DNA from 3 places in the Saccharopolyspora erythraea genome. Region 1 is predicted to be linked to each of the others. Evidence: riboswitches for the same ligand, from Rfam matches in the RefSeq annotation. Region 1 holds a riboswitch; each other region holds the start of a gene.
The links. Region 1 has a riboswitch for glycine ahead of gcvH (glycine cleavage system protein GcvH). Riboswitches for the same ligand answer to the same signal wherever they lie in the genome.
Positions count from the first base shown of each region.

Region 2: it holds a riboswitch for glycine, as region 1 does, so the genes downstream of both, gcvP (aminomethyl-transferring glycine dehydrogenase) here and gcvH (glycine cleavage system protein GcvH) in region 1, are expected to answer to the same signal.
Region 3: it holds a riboswitch for glycine, as region 1 does, so the genes downstream of both, gcvT (glycine cleavage system aminomethyltransferase GcvT) here and gcvH (glycine cleavage system protein GcvH) in region 1, are expected to answer to the same signal.

Region 1 covers NZ_CP054839.1:7,148,130-7,152,917, forward strand. Annotated here, with positions in the region: gene HUO13_RS31955 (L-serine ammonia-lyase) at 25-1,380, opposite strand; gene gcvH (glycine cleavage system protein GcvH) at 1,410-1,781, opposite strand; glycine riboswitch at 1,925-2,032, opposite strand; gene HUO13_RS31965 (PucR family transcriptional regulator) at 2,197-3,753, shown strand; gene ald (alanine dehydrogenase) at 4,004-4,788, shown strand, end outside.
Region 2 covers NZ_CP054839.1:4,402,132-4,406,919, reverse strand. Annotated here, with positions in the region: gene gcvP (aminomethyl-transferring glycine dehydrogenase) at 1-1,974, opposite strand, end outside; glycine riboswitch at 2,148-2,251, opposite strand; gene HUO13_RS19730 (MerR family transcriptional regulator) at 2,357-2,923, opposite strand; gene HUO13_RS19725 (bifunctional nuclease family protein) at 3,168-3,644, opposite strand; gene garA (glycogen accumulation regulator GarA) at 4,036-4,500, opposite strand; gene gcvH (glycine cleavage system protein GcvH) at 4,617-4,788, opposite strand, start outside.
Region 3 covers NZ_CP054839.1:1,713,534-1,718,321, reverse strand. Annotated here, with positions in the region: gene glyA (serine hydroxymethyltransferase) at 191-1,471, opposite strand; gene gcvT (glycine cleavage system aminomethyltransferase GcvT) at 1,509-2,612, opposite strand; glycine riboswitch at 2,731-2,835, opposite strand; glycine riboswitch at 2,837-2,929, opposite strand; gene HUO13_RS07925 (TetR/AcrR family transcriptional regulator) at 3,141-3,803, opposite strand; gene HUO13_RS07920 (acyl-CoA dehydrogenase family protein) at 3,943-4,788, shown strand, end outside.

The DNA of each region.
Region 1 (4,788 bases):
AGCCCTGTCAGACGAACACCGCGCTCAGCATTCGATGACGTTGACGGCCAGGCCGCCCCGGGCGGTCTCCTTGTACTTGACCTTCATGTCCCGGCCGGTCTCCCGCATCGTCTTGATCACCTTGTCCAACGACACGAAATGCGCACCATCACCCCGCAGCGCCATCCGCGCCGCCGTGATCGCCTTCACCGACGCCACCGCATTGCGCTCGATGCACGGAATCTGCACCAACCCGCCGATCGGGTCACACGTCAGACCCAGGTTGTGCTCCATCGCGATCTCCGCCGCGTTCTCCACCTGCGCGGGCGTACCGCCCAGCACCTCGGCCAGGCCCGCCGCAGCCATCGAACACGCCGACCCGACCTCGCCCTGGCAGCCCACCTCGGCGCCCGAAATCGACGCGTTCTCCTTGAACAGCACCCCGATCGCGCCCGCCGCCAGCAAGAACCGCACCACACCGTCCTCATCGGCACCCGGCACGAACCGCGTGTAGTAGTGCAGCACCGCGGGCACGATCCCCGCCGCGCCGTTGGTCGGCGCCGTGACCACCCGGCCACCCGCGGCGTTCTCCTCGTTGACCGCCAGTGCGAACAGCGTGACCCACTCCATCGGATCGTCGGCCGCCGTCAGGCTCGACGCCAACGCCGCCGCCCGGCGACGCACCCGCAACCCACCCGGCAGCTCACCGGTGTTGGCGCACCCGTTGGCCACGCACTCGGCCATCACGGCCCAGATGTGCAGCAACTCCTTGCGCACCGCGTCCTCACCGCGCCACGCCAGCTCGTTGGCCAGCATGACCCCGCTGATCGACAGCCCCGACTCCGCGGTGCGCGCCAGCAACCGCTCACCCGTGGTGAACGGCCACGCGACCTCGGTGGCATCCGGCTTGATCCGGTCCGCGCCCGTGGCCTCGTCGTCCACCACGAACCCGCCACCGACCGAATAGAACACCGACGACACCAGCTCGGCACCCGAGCCGTCCCACGCGGTGAACCGCATCCCGTTCGGATGCACCGGCAACGAGCGGCGGCGATGCATCACCAGATCACGATCCACCGAGAACGCGATCTCGCGCGCCCCGTCCAACCGCAACCGGCCCGTCTCACCGATCTCGGCCACCCGCGGCGCCACCGCCGCCGGGTCCACCGACTCCGGCGCATGGCCCTCCAGCCCCAGCAGCACCGCCTTCGGACTGCCATGACCATGCCCCGTGGCACCCAACGACCCGAACAACTCGGCCTTGACCCGGCACACCTCGGACAACCGTCCCGCGGCAGCCAACCGCGCAACGAACATCGCCGCCGCACGCATCGGTCCCACCGTGTGCGAGCTCGACGGTCCGATCCCCACCGAGAAAAGGTCGAAGACGCTGATCGCCATTGATCCGTCCTCCTAGCGCCGTCGTCCGGCTACTCCCCGGTCAGTTCGGCGTACTGCTCGGCGCTGAGCACCTCGCCGGTGCCTGTGGCGCGCACCTCCAGCAGCCAGCCCGCGCCGAACGGCTCGGCGTTGACCTGGGCAGGATCGTCCACCACGGACTCGTTGATCGCCACGACCTCGCCGGTGACCGGCGCGTAGAGGTCGCTGACCGACTTGGTCGACTCCAGCTCACCGCACGTCTGGCCGGCCTCGATCTGCTCGCCGACCGCGGGAAGCTGCACGTAGACGATGTCGCCGAGCGCCTCGGCGGCGTAGGGGGTGATGCCGATGCGGACCACGTCGTCGCGGTCCTCGATCCACTCGTGCTCGCGGGTGTAGCGCAGGTTGGCGGGAAGGGACATGCGGGAGGCTCCGTCGCTGTCGAGGGCATGGCGATGCCCGGGATGGTGTGCCTCCCCCTCTGTTGCGGAACCTGAGAGCTTCACCGCGCCGTCGCGGCTTGCACCGTGGGTGCGGCGTCGGAACGCACGCTTTCCAGAGTCGCCTCGCCCGGACGGTCATGGGTGCCTGAGAGTTTGCGGGGAGTCTTGCTCCTTCGGCGCCCTGTTCTGCTGCTCGCGCGGCAGCGCAGGGGCTCTCCCGCCCGGGGTCTGCGGCCGGTATGCGGTTGTGGGTGTACCGACACGAACCATAAACGGAGCTGCCGAGCTGTCAATGGCTCCCCCACGGCCGGGCGCCCCGCGTGCGCGGCCGACCACCCGCCGGCGAGCGTGTTTAGGCTGGGAAGACGCTGGGGCCCCAACGAGGAGGCTGGTGATGCTGGACATCCGGGCGGTGATCGAGCGGGTCGGGCCGACGCTGTTGCGAACCGTGATCCTGCCCGGTTCCACCGACTGCGTCGGCGACGTCGTGATCGCCGAACCCGACCAGCCGCTGACGGTCGCCGAAGGAGACCTGGTGCTCGGCGTGGCCGTGGGCGACCGCGACGCGGCCGTGCGCCTGACGCGCGAGTGCGGCGCGCAGGGTGCGGCCGCGGTCCTGCTCAAGCCGCCTCTTTGCGGGGACCCGGCCGTCCTCACCACCGCGGAGGACACCGGGCTCGCGCTGGTGGAGGTGCGGCCGGGCACGGCGTGGGCGCAGCTGGTGTGGCTGATCCGGGCCGCGCTGGCGGGCACGGCGGTGGAGGACACCGACACCCGAAGCCCCGGTCTGGGCGACCTGTTCAAGCTGGCCGACGCCGTGGCCGACGTGGTCGACGCCCCGGTGACCATCGAGGACGCGCACTCCCAGGTGCTGGCGTACTCGGCGCGCCAGGACCTGACCGACCCGGCCCGGGTGTCGACGATCATGGGCCGCAAGCAGCCCGACGACGTGCTCGCCAAGTTCCGCGCGCGCGGCACGTTCCGGCAGCTCAGCAAGGGCAGTTCGGCGATCTTCGTGCCCGGTCAGCAGGACGGCACGCTGCCCAGGCTGGTGGTGCCGATCCGGATGGGCGGCGAGCTGCTGGGGTCGATGTGGGCGGTGGTGCCCGGCGAGGTCTCCGTGGAGCGCTCGACGGCCTTCGCCGACACCGCCCCGCTGGTCGCGCTGCAACTGCTGCGCTGGCGGGCCGTCGCCGACGCGGAGCGGCAGCGCTCGGCCGACCAGGTGCGCCAGCTGCTGGAGGGCGGCGACCGCTGGCGGGTCGCCGCGAGCGAGCTGGGGGTCTCGCACGACCCGCACCGGGTGGCCGCGATCGAGGTCAGCACGTCGGCCGAGGAGGCTGAGGGGCACCGGCTGGCGATGTGGGAGTGGATCACCCGCGGCGTCGGTCGCAGGCCGCTGGTGACCGAGGTCGGCAACGTCCTCTACGCGCTCGTGCCCGACCGGCCGGGGGCTGGCGGCTGGCCGGTGCTGCGCGACGCGCTGACCGCGGCCGAAGGCCAGGCGAAACCGCTGGTGGCGGTGGGTACGGCGGTCGGCGTCGCGGACCTGCACCGGTCGCGGTCGGAGGCCGACGAGCTGCTCGCCCTGCTGCGCGCGGGGCAGGTGCCCGACCGGCTCGCGGTGTACGAGGACCTCTGGCACCTGCTGGTGCTCAACCGGATGGCGGGCACCGCCACCGACGCCGGGGTCGGCTCGCTGGGGCCGCTGCCGTTGTTGCGGGAGCACGACCGCTCGCAGGGCACCGAGTACCTGAACACGCTGCACGCCTGGCTGCGCCACCCCGGCGACCCGCGCACGGCCAGCCACGACCTGCGCGTGCACCCGAACACCTTCCGGTACCGGATGAAGCGGATCACCCAGCTCGTCGACGTCGACCTCGACGACCCCGACGTCCGGTCCGCCCTGCTCGTGCAGCTCCTCGCCGCGCGGTGGGCCCGCCAGCGCTAGCCACCCGCACGGGTGAAACCGGGGCGACGTCGTCCCGAACCCGCCCTCCATCGGCGAAGGAGCACCGCGCACTCGCGGTGCGAGCACGGACCGCGCATCCCGCACGAACCGTGATCGGCGGCAGGGCGCTGCGGAGCACCGTTGTGCCCGCGGCACAAACCCACCTGGGCAATCTCATCTGCGCGGAATGATGCGAGCCCGGCGACGGCGGCGGATCGTGATGCGCAACAGACCGAGAAAGGATTGCGCCGTGAAGATCGCAGTTCCGCGCGAGATCAAGAACAACGAGTACCGGGTCGCGATCACGCCGGCCGGCGTGCACGAATTCACCAGCCGCGGCCACGAGGTCTTCGTCGAGGCGCAGGCGGGTGCCGGGTCGTCCATCCCCGACGAGGACTACCTCGCCGCAGGCGCGAAGGTCCTGCCGACCGCCGACGAGGTGTGGGCCGAGGGCCAGCTCGTCCTCAAGGTCAAGGAGCCCATCGCCGAGGAGTACCCGCGGCTGCGCCGCGACCAGGTGCTGTTCACCTACCTGCACCTGGCGGCTTCCTCGGAGCTGACCGAGGCCATGCTCGCCTCCGGCGTCACCGGCATCGCCTACGAGACCGTGCAGAGCGGCAACGGCAGCCTGCCGCTGCTGGCGCCGATGAGCGAGGTCGCCGGGCGGCTGGCGCCGCAGATGGGCGCCTACGCGCTGATGCGCCCGAGCGGCGGCCGCGGCGTCCTGCCGGGCGGTGTGCCGGGTGTGCACCCGGCCCGCGTCGTGGTGATCGGCGGCGGTGTCGCCGGCCTGAACGCGGCCAGCGTCGCGCTGGGCATGGGTGCCGACGTGGAGCTGCTCGACACCAACGTCGACAAGCTGCGCGAGATCGACCGCGACTTCCGCGGCCAGATCCGCACCGTGGCGTCCAACCGCTACACGGTCGAGCAGGCCGTCCGCGCCGCCGATCTGGTGATCGGCGCGGTGCTGATCCCGGGTGCGAAGGCCCCGAAGCTGGTCTCCAACCACCTGGTCTCGGAGATGAAGCCGGGCAG
Region 2 (4,788 bases), 2.7 Mb from region 1:
GGTGATCATGATCGCGGCAAGGTCGTCCTTGTGCTCCTCGACGACCTCGCGCAGGTGGTCCATCTCGATGTTGCCCTGGTCGTCGCAGCGCACCACGACGACGCGCAGACCGGCCATGATGGCGCTCGCGGCGTTGGTGCCGTGCGCGCTGGCCGGGATGAGGCAGACGTCCCGCTCGGCCTCACCACGGCTGTGGTGGTAGGCGCGGATGGCGAGCAGACCGGCGAACTCGCCCTGGCTGCCGGCGTTGGGCTGCAGGCTCACCGCGTCGTAGCCGGTGATCTCGGCCAGCCAGCCCTCCAGGTCGGAGACGATCCTGAGCAGCCCCTCGGCGTCCTGCGCGGGCGCGAACGGGTGCAGCCCGGAGAACTCCGGCCAGGTGATCGACTCCATCTCGGCGGTCGCGTTGAGCTTCATCGTGCACGAGCCCAGCGGGATCATGCTGCGGTCCAGCGCGACGTCCTTGTCCGAGAGCTCGCGCAGGTAGCGCAGCAGGGAGGTCTCCGAGCGGTGGGTGTGGAACACCGGGTGCGTGAGGTACTCCGAGGTGCGCAGGAGACCGGTGGGCAGCGCGTCCGGGGTCTCGGCGTCGAGCTCCTCGACATCGGGCTGCTCGGGGAGCCCGAACGCCTTCCACACCGTGGCCAGCCGGGCGCGGGTGGTGGTCTCGTCGCAGCTCACGCCGACGTGGTCGCCGTCCACGCGGCGCAGGTTCACGCCCTCCCGGCGGGCGGCGGACACGACGTCGTCGGCCTTGCCGGGCACTCGAGCGACGAGCGTGTCGAAAAACTCCCGGTGCACGACCTCGACGCCGCCGCGGCGCAGCCGCTCGGCCAGCACGGCGGCCATCCGGTGCGCCCTGGTCGCGATCGCCTTCAACCCGGCCGGACCGTGGTACACCGCGTACATCGACGCCACGACCGCCAGCAGGACCTGCGCGGTGCAGATGTTGCTGGTGGCCTTCTCGCGGCGGATGTGCTGCTCGCGGGTCTGCAGCGCCAGCCGGTAGGCCTGGTTGCCGTCGCTGTCGACGCTGACGCCCACCAGCCGGCCCGGCAGCTGGCGCTCGATGCCCTTGCGGACCGCCATGTAGCCGGCGTGCGGGCCGCCGAAGCCCATCGGCACGCCGAAGCGCTGGGTGGTGCCGACGACGACGTCCGCGCCGATCTCACCGGGCGCGCGTAGCAGCGTCAGCGCGAGCAGGTCGGCGGACACCACCGCCATCGCCCCGCGCTCGTGGACCTCGGCGACGACCGCCTCCTGGTCGCGCAGCGCGCCGGAGGCGCCCGGGTAGGCCAGCAGGGCGCCGAAGAACTCACCCTCGGGCAGGCCGGAGGCTCCCTCGGACAGGTCGGCCACCACGACCTCGATGCCCAGCGGCTCGGCGCGGGTGCGCAGCACCTCCAGCGTCTGGGGCATGGTGTCGGCGTCGACGACGAACCGCGGCGACTTCGACCGCCCGGCCCTCCGGACCAGGGTCATGCCCTCGGCGGCCGCGGTCGCCTCGTCCAGCATCGAGGCGTTGGCCACCGGCACACCGGTCAGGTCGGCGACCATCGTCTGGAAGTTCAGCAGCGCCTCCAGGCGCCCCTGCGAGATCTCCGGCTGGTACGGGGTGTAGGCGGTGTACCAGGCGGGGCTCTCCAGCACGTTGCGCAGGATCACCGGCGGGGTCACGGTGCCGTAGTAGCCCAGGCCGATCATCTCGGCATGCGGGCGGCACCGCCCGGCCAGCTCACGCAGCTCGGCCAGGGCCTGCGCCTCGGTCGCGGGCTCGGGCAGCGCCAGGTGCAGGTCGCGCTCGCGGATGCCCTCCGGGACCGCGCTCTGGCCCAGCTCCTCCAGCGAGCCGACCCCGATCACGTCCAGCATGCGGGCCAGCTCGGCGGGAGCGGGACCCACGTGGCGGTCGGCGAACGGGGTGCCGTGCTCCAGTGCGGCGAGCGGGATGCGGTCATGGGTCACGTCGGTCATCGCCAAACCTCGATTTTTCGCGGCGGACACAGGGCTCGGCAGCACGGCGGGTGCTGCCCTCCCCCTCTGTCAATGTCCGCTGCGCGAACGCCTGAGAGCTTCACCCGGATCGCACCGGGCTTGCACCGTCGGCGGGGTCACCACTGCCGTGACGACCCGCTTTCCAGAGGTATCTCGCCCGCGCGGTCCGGTTGGCCTGAGAGGTTGTCGGGGAGTGGTTGCTCCTTCGGCGCCGCACCGGTGCTCTGACCGGCGCGGACTCTCCCGCGCGGGGTCTGCGATGCCGCGTAGCCTACCTGATCTGGAGGCGCGGGAGGACCCTCGCACCGCGCCCGGCCGGCCACGCACCGCATCCATCCGGCCCATCCGGCTCAGCCGGGTGTCAGCCGGTCTGGCGGTCCCGGCGGCGGCGCGCCAGCTCGTCGGTCACGGATGCGGTGACCTCCACACCGTCGGCGCGCTCCGCGGGGAACTCGTGGATGGTTCCGCTGATTTCGCGCATCGCGCCGCTGACGGCGATGCCGAAAACCCCCTGGCCGCCCTGCAGCAGGTCGACCACCTCCTCGGCGGAGGTGCACTCGTAGACGGTCGTGCCGTCGCTGAACAGCGTGATCCTGGCGAGGTCCTGCACGCCCCGGTGGCGGAGGTGGTCCACGGCGACGCGGATGTTGTGCAGCGAAACACCGGTGTCCAGCAGTCGCTTGACCACCTTGAGCACCAGGATGTCCTTGAACGAGTACAGCCGCTGGGAGCCCGAGCCCGCCGCACCTCTTATGGACGGCCCCACCAGCTTGGTGCGCGCCCAGTAGTCGAGCTGGCGGTAGGTGATGCCCGCGATCTGGCAGGCTGCGGGGCCGCGGTAGCCGACGAGCTCGTCCGGTACCGAGGCGTCCGGGAACAGCTCACCCTGCTCCGCGGCAGCATCCCGGTTGGGTGCCTCCTCGACCACGCCTGCCTCCCCTCGTCCGGCATGATGCCGACCGACCGCCAAGGCCCTGGACCGTGCGTGACTCAGGGCTGCGAACGCCCGCCGCCGCACGAGCAGGTCGCACGGGAATCACAAGCGGGCAATTCGCGTGTCTTCGACGGTAAGCCCGCCCAGGGGGGAGGTCAACGCGACGCGCGGGGAGACGACGAGGCCCCCGGCGCGACCGCGCGCCGGGGGCCCGTCCAAGCCCGCAACGGGCGCCGGCTCAGGTGTCGGCGCCGCGGAAGTCCTCCGGCGAGACCGAGTCCAGGAACTCCCGGAACTTCTCGACCTCGTCCTCCTGTTCGTCCGGGATGATCAGCCCGGCCTCGTCCAGCACCGACTCGTCGGCGTGGATCGGCACACCCACCCGCAGCGCCAGCGCGACCGAGTCGCTCGGCCTGGCCGAGACCCGCACGTCACCGTCGAAGACGAGCTCCGCGTAGAACGTGCCCTCCTGCAGGTCGGTGATGCGGACCTGCTCCAGGTCCCGCCCCAGCGCCCCGATGACGTCCTTGAGCAGGTCGTGGGTCAGGGGTCTGGCGGGGCGCACGCCCTGCTGCTCCAACGCGATTGCGGTCGCCTCCACCGAGCCGATCCAGATCGGCAGGTAGCGCTCGCCCTCGGTCTCGCGCAGCAACAGGATCGGCTGGTTGGCTGGTAGTTCCACTCGCACGCCGACGACGCGCATCTCGCTGCTCATCGTCAAATCGCCTCCTCCAGCGCGCCGGGGCGTGACGTCCTCGTCGAGGATCTCGCACCGGCGTCTCCGACGCTACCCGCGATACGGCGGACACGCCCATCCCTCGGCTGTCGATCAGCCACCGTTTTCCGCGGCCTGGCGCGCTCGGCAGGCCGAGAACCGATACCTGAGCTCACCATTGAGCAACACTCAGCACGATACACCGCCGACCGGTCCCGTAGGGGCGGTCGGAAGACCCCGAAACTCAACTGCAAACACGTGATTCGCCTGGGGTCCCGGTGCATCCGCGGGCGGTTCCGGCCGGGTCGCCGCGCGGGTGCGCGCAGTACCGCGAACGACCGGGGCGGCGCCGGTTGCTCGGCGCCGCCCCGATGCCCGCTCCTCATGCCGCCTAGCGGCCTTGTCCCCCGTCGATCGGGCCGGTCAAAAAGACCAACCGGAACTTCCCGATCTGCACCTCGTCGCCGTTGGCGAGCACCGAGGTGTCCACCGGCTCGCGGTTGACGTAGGTGCCGTTGAGGCTGCCCACGTCGACGACCACGAAGTCGTTGCCCTCCCGGCGGAACTCGGCGTGCCGCCGCGAGACCGTGACGTCGTCCAGGAAGATGTCGCTGTCCGGATGGCGTCCGGCGCTGGTGGTGTCCCGGTCGAGCAGGAATCGCGAACCCGCGTTCGGGCCGCGCTTGACCACCAGCAGGGCGGCCCCCGCGGGCAGCGCGTCGACCCCGGACGCGGCAGGCTGCTCCGCGGGCGCGCTCTCGGTGCTTTCCGGCTCCGAGAGGAAGGGCCTGAAGACCGAGGTGGTCTCCGGTGACTGCTCCGGCGGAACGTCGCCGGAGCCGCTGTTGTGGCTCACCTGAGCTCTCCTCTACGCGGATAGATCGTGCGAAGTGTCTTCCAACGTACCGTGTCGTCAACGGCGAGTTGCGCGCGAGTCCCGACAAAGGCCGAGGACACCGCCGAGATCGACGATCAGTCCTGGTCGGTCAGCTGCTGGTAGGCGTTCTCGTCGAGCAGCTGGTCGAGCGCGGCCGGGTCTGCCAGCCGGATCTCGACCATCCAGCCGTCGCCGAACGGGTCCGTGTTGACCAGGTCCGGCTCGTCGCCCAGGCGCTCGTTGCCCTTGACGACCTCTCCCTCGACC
Region 3 (4,788 bases), 2.8 Mb from region 1:
ACGCGGCACGTCCCGGGACGCGCCGGGCTTGCGGAGATATTGGGCTATCGCGCTGGGGCCCGCAAGGGAGGAATGCGTTTTCGGGTAAGCCTTTTTCGAAATGTGGCCGAAAGGGGGACGCCACTGTGGACGGCACGAAGCCGCATTTCGTCCGGAATCGGACGGAATGCGGCTTCGTGTGGTCGTGCGTTTACAGGTTGGGGTAGAGGGGGAAGCCGGCGGCCAGCGCCTCGACCCGGGCGCGCAGCTTGGCGCTGGTGGCCTCGTCGAACTCCGGCGAGAGTGCTTCGGCGATGATGTCGGCGACCTCGGTGAACTCGGTCTTGCCGAAGCCGCGGGTGGCCAGTGCCGGGGTGCCGATGCGCAGGCCGGAGGTCACCATCGGCGGGCGCGGGTCGTTGGGCACGGCGTTGCGGTTGACCGTGATCCCGATCTCGTGCAGCCGGTCCTCGGCCTGCTTGCCGTCCAGCTCGGAGTCCCGCAGGTCCACCAGCACCAGGTGCACGTCGGTGCCACCGGAGACCAGCCGGACCCCGGCCTTGGCCGCGTCGTCGGCCAGCAGCCGCTCGGCCAGGATCTTCGCGCCTTCCAGGGTGCGCCGCTGCCGGTCGCGGAACTCCTCACCGGCGGCGAGCTTGAACAGCACCGCCTTGCCCGCGATCACGTGCTCCAGCGGACCGCCCTGCTGGCCGGGGAACACCGCCGAGTTGAACTTCTTGGTGAACTCCTCGTCGCCGGACAGGATGACCCCGCCGCGCGGGCCGCCGAGGGTCTTGTGCGTGGTGGTGGTGACCACGTGCGCGTGCGGCACCGGGTTCGGGTGCAGCCCCGCGGCCACCAGCCCGGCGAAGTGGGCCATGTCGACCATCAGGTAGGCCCCGACCTCGTCGGCGATCTCGCGGAACCGTGCGAAGTCCAGCTGACGCGGGTAGGCCGACCAGCCCGCGATGATCATCCGCGGCTGGTGCTCGCGGGCCAGCCGGGCGACCTCGTCCATGTCGACGCGGTGGTCGTCGTCGCGGACGTGGTAGGGCACCACGTTGTAGAGCTTGCCGGAGAAGTTGATCCGCATCCCGTGCGTGAGGTGCCCGCCGTGGGCCAGGTCCAGGCCCATGATCGTGTCACCGGGCTTGAGCAGCGCGAACATCGCCGCGGCGTTGGCCTGCGCACCCGAGTGCGGCTGCACGTTGGCGAACGAGGCGCCGAACAGCTCCTTGACCCGGTCGATGGCCAGCTGCTCGACGACATCGACGTGCTCGCAGCCACCGTAGTAGCGCTTGCCCGGATACCCCTCGGCGTACTTGTTGGTCAGAACCGACCCCTGCGCCTGCAACACCGCCTGCGGCGCGAAGTTCTCCGAAGCGATCATCTCCAGCGTCGTCTGCTGACGACCCAGCTCGGCACCCACCGCCGCAGCCACCTCGGGGTCCACGACGGAGAGCTCGCTGTTGAACTGTCCGGGTGTCGACATGTTTTGCCTCCTGTTGGATCTCGGCTTCGGTGGCTGGTCAGGCGTTGCGGCGGTAGAAGGGCAGTGCGACGACCTCTACCGGGACGGCCGTGCCGCGGATGTCGACCTGCAGGGCGGTGCCGGGCTCGGCGTGCTCCCGGTCGACGTAGGCCATCGCGATCGGGTGGCCCAGGGTCGGGGAGGGCGCGCCGCTGGTGACGACGCCGATCTCGGCTCCGCCGGCGTCGAGCACCCGGTAGCCGTGGCGGGGGGAGCGGCGCTGGTCGCACCGCAGGCCGACCAGGGTCCGCTCGGTGGGCTTCTCGGCGGCCGCGGCCAGCGGCGCCTTGCCCACGAAGTCGCCGGGCTTGTCGAGCTTGACGACCCGGCCGAGGTTGGCGTGGAACGGCGTCAGCTCCGCCGACAGCTCGTTGCCGTACAGCGGCATGCCCGCCTCAAGCCGCAGCGTGTCGCGGCAGGACAGCCCGGCCGGGCGCAGCCCGTGCTCGGCGCCGGAGTCGGCCAGCGCCTGCCACACGGCGGGGGCGTCGTCGGGGGAGGTGAACAGCTCGAAGCCGTCCTCGCCGGTGTAGCCGGTGCGGGCGAGCATGACGTCCGCGCCCGCGACCTCGCTGCGGTAGCCGGCGTAGTACTTGACCGTGCTCAGGTCCGTGCTGGTCAGCGGCGCGAGGATGTCCACCGCCTTCGGGCCCTGCACGGCGATGAGCGCGTAGTCGTCGGAGACGTCCTCGTGGCTCGCCTCGAACCGGGCGACCCGCTCGGCCAGCTCGGCCGAGACCACCGCGGCGTTGGCGGCGTTGGCCACCACCAGGTATTCCTGCTCGCCCAGCCGGTAGACGATCAGGTCGTCGAGGACGCCGCCCTCGGCGTTGCAGATCATGGTGTAGCGGGCCCGGCCGACGGTGATGGCCGACGCGTTGGCCACCAGCGCGTAGTCCAGGGCCTCTGGCGCCTGCGGACCGCTGATGCGGATTTCGCCCATGTGGGTCAGGTCGAACAGGCCGGCGGCGGTGCGCACCGCGTTGTGCTCGGCCGCGTCGCCCGAGTAGCGCAGCGGCATCCGCCAGCCGGCGAACTCGGTGAAGGTGGCGCCGAGCGCTTCGTGGATCTCGTGCAGGGGTGTCAGCCGGGGCGACGACATGGTGCGGAACTCCTCCTGGTGGGCGCCGGTCGGCAGTCGAGTGCCGGGCCGCTCACTTCGGCCTCAACCTTATCCGGGCCCGCTCGACTGCGACCCGCGCGGGCATGCGCTGGTCGGCGGTCTCCCCGGAGTCATTGGCCTGAGAGTTTCACCGCGCCGGAACGCGCGGCTTGCACCTTGGGCGAGAGGCGCTCGCGCGCCCCTGCTTTTCTCCGTGTTCAGCCTGGTGCCGCGCGGTGACTGGGCCTGAGAGTTTGGCGGGGAGTATTGCTCCTTCGGCGCCTCACCCCTGGTGAGGACTCTCCCGCACGACGTCGTCGGCTGCGGTTTTCGGTTGTCGTTCTGGCCGAGGACGCTACGTAGACGGGGTGTCCCAGTCAACCGGACGCCGGAGTGATCTCGGTGCCGGGAACGTTCTCGGCACCACCCTGACCCCGCGTCCGGCCCAGCTCTCGGACCGTCATGTGGCCCTGCTGATCGACCGCCATCTGGTCCAGCTCACGAGCCGTCTCGGCTACGCCGTCCGGCTCAGCCTTCCGTCCGGTCCCGCTCCCGCGGGCCGTCCGCGCCGACGAGGTCGTGGTACAGGCGGTGCAGCCCGTCGATGAGGGCCGCCAGGGCCAGCTCGAAGCTGTCGTTGTCGATCTCGGCGGCGTGCCCGCGCAGCAGGTGCGCGCGGTCCAGGTGCGGGAAGCGCTCGTCGTAGACCTCGGCGTCGTCGACGAACCCGGCCGAGAACGACCCCATCGCCGAGCCCACGACCAGGTACTTCGTCGACGCGCCGATCATTGTCGCGTAGCGCTGCGGCCATCCCGCCCTGGTCAGCCCGCCGTGCACGGCGTCGGCGCGGCGCAGCGCCGCCTCGCGCCGCGCGGGACCGTAGGCGATGTAGGGCACCAGGTTCGGGTGCGCGGTCAGAGCGGCGCGGTAGGAGCGGGCCCAGGTCCGGATGCCGGTCGGCCAGCCGGCCTCGAAACCGGAGACGTCGACCGAGGCGGTGACGTCGTCGGCGATCTCCTGGAGCAGCTGCTCCTTGGCGGGCACGTGGTTGTAGAGCGAGGACGCCTTGACCCCGAGCTCGTCGGCGAGCCCGCGCATCGACAGGCCCTCCAGTCCCCGCGCGTCGATGATCTCCAGCCCGGCCCGGCGGATCCGGTCGGCGGAAAGCAGGGGATTGCTGGGTCTGGGCACGGTCGGTCTCCAAGGGTCGCCTCTTGCGGCCGTCGCCGGGGCGGTCTTAGGCTGCCACAAAACTAACGTCGTTAGTTACGGCCCCGCCAGTCGGGGCGGGCGCCAGGCAGGCACCCCGTTCCCGGGAAAGGAAGCCCAGATGGTCGACTTCGCCCTCTCCGACACCGAACGCGACATCCGCGACTGGGTGCGCAACTTCGTGCAGCGGGAGCTGATGCCGCTGGAGCAGGAGGTCCTGCGTCGCGAACGCGCCGGTGAAGCGGGGCTGACCACGACCGAGCTCGGCGAGCTCCAGCAGAAGGCGAAGCAGGCCGGGTTCTGGGGCGTGCAGACGCCGGAGGAGTACGGCGGCATGGGCCTGTCGGCGGTCATGACGGCCCTGATCGAGGTCGAGCTCGGCCGCACCTTCGTGCCGTTCCGCTTCGGCGGCTACGCCGACAACATCCTCTACCACGCCAACGAGGAGCAGAAGCAGCGCTACCTGCTGCCGACCATCTCCGGCGAGCGCAAGTCCTGCTTCGCGATCACCGAGCCGGGTGCCGGGTCCGACGCCAGGAACATCCGCGCCACCGCCCACAAGGACGGCGACGAGTGGGTGATCAACGGCGAGAAGACGTTCATCACCGGCGGCATCGACGCCGACTTCGCGATGGTCTTCGCCGTCACCGACAAGGAGAAGGGCGCCGCGGGCGGGGTCACCTGCTTCCTGGTGGACCGCGACATGGGCTGGAAGTCCGAGCCGATCGCGATCATGGGCGAGCGGGAGCGCCAGCCCGCCGCGCTGGTGTTCGACGGCGTGCGGGTGCCCGACGCCAACATCCTCGGCGAGCGGGGAAAGGGCTTCGCGCTCGCGATGCAGTGGATCGGCCGGGGCCGCTACCTGCTGCCCGCGCGGGCGCTCGGCAACTGCGAGCGGCTGCTGGAGATGGGCATGGACTACGCCAGGTCCAGGGAGACCTTCGGCGAGCCGATCGCCGAGCGGCAG